DNA from 2 places in the Blautia sp. BCRC 81119 genome. Region 2 is predicted to be linked to the other one. Evidence: riboswitches for the same ligand, from Rfam matches in the RefSeq annotation. Region 2 holds a riboswitch; the other holds the start of a gene.

Region 1 (2,403 bases), on a different contig from region 2:
TCAATGTTAATAAAAATCCCGGCAATCCTGCTGGCAGAACCATCCAGACGGCGTATTACTTCTGCCGATGCCCGAAACCACTGGTATTGATTATCCTTCATTCTCATACGATACTCTACCTGGTATTTTATCTGGTTCGTCTTATCCTTAATTGCCGCCTGAAGCTGCACCATTACTCTTTCTTTATCCTGTGGATGCAGAAGATCTGACCAGGATTCCAGTTTATTCGGAAAGTCCAGGGTGTCATGATAGCCAAGCATTTTTCGAAATTCATGACTCCAGTTTGCATTCACAATCTCACTGTTTTCGTCACAGTCAAAATACCAGAAGCCGGAACAGATAGCCTCATTGAGCAGTGCCAAATTTATATGATCCCAGTTGACCTGTACGGACATAACCCAGATCTGTCTGCCCGCCTCATCTGTCGCATCCTCTTTACAAAGCCGTACATTATTCACTGTACCGTCTGCTGCAAGGATCTGTGCTTCCCCTGTTCCGTGAAGCTGCAAAAAACGGTCTCGCTCCAGTATATCTTCCTCGTCATAAAAGAAATTTCTCAATGAGCCTTTTGTCTGTTCCATGAAAGTATCGAATGTATATCCTGTACTATGCAACAGCAGATTATCCACAGACAAAATAGACAGGTTTTGGTCATAAGATCCTGTCATTATACCTACCCCGCCATTATTTTCCAGTGTTTTCTGTACGGCCTGTGACATGGCCTGTGTCTGCCCCGTTACAGTCTCACCTAAGGAATATATTTTGTCTTCATAATTTTTCATTTTATAAAAGTCCTCTCTCCGTCTTATGCCTTCTTCATCCTGCTTTTATCTGTATACAGAAAACCTGTCCCTGCTAGTTTCGTTACCCATTTTTGCATACAAAAAGGACATCTGCCAAAATCTGCCAGTGTCCCTACTATATTCTTTAAAATCACACATCTATATAGTATAAAAGGTATCGGAATCTCTTCTGTTCAAACATCTTTTCCATATATTATGATGATATGGAAACAGTGGCAACCGGCTGACATGGTCAAACTTTCTGACTTTAGTCCCTTCTGGCTTTGCGACCCTGCCTTTCAACAGGTTTGCCTTTAAAATAATTTTCATTTTTTCCAAAAATAAAATACCATGTGGTTTTTCTTACGTCAATAATATTTTGGTGGAAAATTTACATATATTTTAACCGAATCAAGTAACTCCCCTGTGGAGGTTACGAAAAGCAATAAGCAGTGGGTGAGGACCTCTCTATTCTTTTTAGTGCATGTTCAACAAAAATCCTTGATTTTACTGACTTTGCTGAACAGTTAATAAGTTACATATATCTACAAAATAGAGTTTTCTGGATATGAAGTGACTTCATGGAGTCCATTTCTGATGATTTTAGGTACAAGAAATAAAACGTCTTTGTTTCTTCTTATGAAGGCCTTCCTGTTTCCCAAATCCACCTACAGTAACTAACCTCTCATGTCTACCAGGATCACCATCCTCTGACGAGTCCTAAATTGTCGGGTAGAAACACCTATTACTAGGTATATCCCCCACAGATCCGTACGTGCCCAATTCAGGCATACGGCTCTTCACGACACTTATGCCTCAGATTATCCATATAGGCTCACGGCTGTATACCAGGTCTCTTATTTCGGCATAAATGCCTTCTGGCATGTATGGGATTGAATATCTCCCATCCACAACTAGTTTTGCGATTGTTTTCGGATCTTTTGAATCTGTTTTCTTTGGACTGTTATCATCAAGTTCCTTGATCTTCTTAACCGAGAATGGATTGACCATTACTAATCTTTTCTGATGATCATTTACATACTTCACAAACGCAAACCAGTAATGACCTGTTGGCTCGCAGCCGATCAGAACTGCAGTCTTTTTATTCTCAGTCTTAAGTGTCTCTGCCCAAAGGTTGAAAGAATTGAACCCTTCCAGATCGTTATGAAAAGAAAAAATACGTTTTGTAAGTTCGCGTCCTCTGTTATCAAAAGCTCTTGCATAATGTATCTGGCTTCCTATATCAACTCCGACAACCATTGTTGAATCTGTTACTTGCTCAATCTTTTCATTCTGTGTATAATTCATTTGGAACCTCCAGTGCTTGATTGTTTTGTTTACATCCGCCAAGATGCAACTCAATCATACCTTGAGGTTCTTTTTTATTCAATTGGCGCTTTTTATGAATTACAGGAATGCTCCTTTCAAGCATATTCAGCACTTATATATTGCTTCCCAAATATTTTAAAGAAAAGCGTACCACTATTTTAATGATACGCTCATCATTATTAAATCACTTCAAAATGCTTCAATGCATCCTTTATTGCTTCAACCTTCTCTGGAGTTGGATGCTTCCTCGGCTGTTTCAATTTCTCTACCGCATTAGGAGCATCGTACATCG
Region 2 (2,403 bases):
CACAGTCCATCTTTCCTTCTTTATCCAGCACTATGATGCCATCCACCCAGAGAGTCTGCAGGTTTTCTTTCAGCAAATCCTGGCTTAGCTGATCGCCGTTTTCTGTTTCCATGCTAATATTTGTACTCATCTGTCTGGCACTTTCAATGGCACGTAAAAGACTTTTGGATTCCGAAGATTCATTATAATGGGTGTAGGTTGAGCACTGCACTTTGACATAGTTTACGATCTCCACCAGTCTTTTCTCTGCTTCCGCTTTTTCTGCGTAGAAGAAATAAAACAGAGAGACTACAGCCACACAGATTCCGAGCAGACCTCCGAGCAGCTGGATTCGTTTTCCTTTTGTCTTTCTCTTAATATCCAAGATCATCCACCTCCAGATACTTCTGGGGATCATCCAGATATTTTTCAATAATTTTCAGGGATGTGCCATCCTGACGCATCTCCGCCAGTGTCTGATCCATCTGCTCACAGATTCCCCTGTCATCATCTTTTGCAAAAGCGACACCTATTCCGGTGATCATAAGAGGCTCTTCCAGGATACGGAAGCTTGTATCATAATCCTTCATATACTGAACGATAGATTCCTCGTGTGCGGCAACTGCATCTACATATCCTTTCCCAAGAAACGTATAGATCAGTTCCCGATGTCCAAGACTGATCAGATTTCCCAATTTGGGGATTCTTTCATCTGTCCGGTTCAGAAAGATGCTTTCCGGTTTGGTTGTGGACTGAACAGCCAGATTCTTTCCCTCCAGATCACTCAGTTTATAGATATCACTGTTCTCATTTACAGCGACCACCTGACGGCTTGCTATGTATGGTCCTGCCCATCGGTAATCGTCAAGGCGCCCTTCCATGGAAAAACATCCCATGATACAATCAATCTCTCCACTCTCTACCAGTTCTTTTTTCTTCTCCCAGTTGATCTGGACAACCTTCACCTGATATCCCATTCTCTCGAAAGCTTCTGTAGCCAGTTCTACATCTATACCCGTCGGTACACCATCCTCATTCAGATAATTGTATGGTGGATAATTATCGCTGCCAAGGGTAATAACAGGCTTTTCTGGTTCTTCTTTCGTGTTATCTGTGTTTTTACACCCTGACAGGGTGACTGCTAAGATGCCCGCAAGCAGAATGCCTGCAATCACTCTTTTTCCTTTCATTTTCCATCTATCCCTAACTATCCTTTTTGTTTTTTTCATATCTGTATTTACGGTTTCCAGCCTCGCATTATTTTCCCGCTCCACACGGATCGCTTCCTGCTGATTTCTACGCATAACAAGAGAAATCACCAGCATAACGCAGACAGCTACGACAACCGTAAAGCTAACGATAAAAAAAACACCGTCTCACAGACAGTGCACCTCATTTCATGCAACTGGCTGCCATTTTACAGGCCCTATAGCTTTGCGTCCCAGACTTTCATCTGGTTTGCCGATCATCCTTATTAAGCTTTTATACGTATCCTAAAAAACTGGTTTTATTATACTACAGCGCTCTACTTTACACAAGAAAAAACATTACCGTTTTAACGCCTGAAAACACACAAAAAGAGATTGCTCCAAAACAGAGAAAAATACTTTATCCCCACGAAAAAAATCCCCGCGTCTGACTGAAATCAGACAACAGGGATTTTTTATCAAATCATCAGATTGCTGCGATCACTTCTACCTCGCAGAGAACGTTCTTTGGCAGTGTCTTGACTGCAACACAGGAACGTGCAGGTTTATTTACGAAATATTTGGCATATACTTCATTAAATGCCGCAAAATCGTTCATATCTGCAAGGAAGCATACTGTCTTGACTGCATTCTCATAGCTGGAGCCGGCAGCTTCCAGAACTGCTCCGAGGTTCTTCATAACACGGTCAGCCTGCTCCTCGATGGTTGTTCCAACTACCTCTCCGGTTGCCGGATCCACCGGGATCTGACCGGATGTGTAAAGCGTATCTCCATGGATGATAGCCTGGGAGTATGGTCCGATTGCTGCAGGTGCTTTGTCTGTATGTACTGTCTTCATAATAGAATTCTCCTTTCACGAACATTTCGGATACTTCTCTGTCGGAAATATCCATCAGGATCTTGCTCAGCTGTTTTTTATTCTAACTCACAGATCACCCCTGGTCAAGGTCCATATTCAGATAATTATAAACAATACCGGAAATATCCCGGATATGCGAAACTGCGTCCCCAGGTTTACAGTCTTCTGACATCACACAGAGGATATATGTAGTCTTTTTTCCATATACAATGGCGATATCATGCTGGTCCGTATCCGTTTCTCCAGTCTTATTTGCAATTTCCACGGACGCAGATATCCCGCTGGGGATCTTAGTAGTAACCTGCTGATTCAGAAGCAGATTACGCATAGCCTCCGAAGCTTCTTTCGATACACATT

What was found. Region 2 has a riboswitch for cyclic di-GMP ahead of DMI82_RS00245 (substrate-binding periplasmic protein). Riboswitches for the same ligand answer to the same signal wherever they lie in the genome.
Region 1: it holds a riboswitch for cyclic di-GMP, as region 2 does, so the genes downstream of both, DMI82_RS08095 (hybrid sensor histidine kinase/response regulator) here and DMI82_RS00245 (substrate-binding periplasmic protein) in region 2, are expected to answer to the same signal.

Annotation. Positions count from the first base shown of each region.
Region 1 covers NZ_QJHD01000010.1:119,623-122,025, forward strand. Annotated here, with positions in the region: gene DMI82_RS08095 (hybrid sensor histidine kinase/response regulator) at 1-782, opposite strand, end outside; cyclic di-GMP riboswitch class I at 1,015-1,105, opposite strand; gene DMI82_RS08100 (IS110 family transposase) at 1,599-2,090, opposite strand; partial or broken gene DMI82_RS08105 (23S rRNA (uracil-5-)-methyltransferase RumA) at 2,291-2,403, opposite strand, start outside.
Region 2 covers NZ_QJHD01000001.1:50,899-53,301, forward strand. Annotated here, with positions in the region: gene DMI82_RS00240 (ATP-binding response regulator) at 1-370, opposite strand, end outside; gene DMI82_RS00245 (substrate-binding periplasmic protein) at 354-1,169, opposite strand; cyclic di-GMP riboswitch class I at 1,377-1,452, opposite strand; gene DMI82_RS00250 (RidA family protein) at 1,654-2,025, opposite strand; gene DMI82_RS00255 (serine hydrolase) at 2,120-2,403, opposite strand, start outside.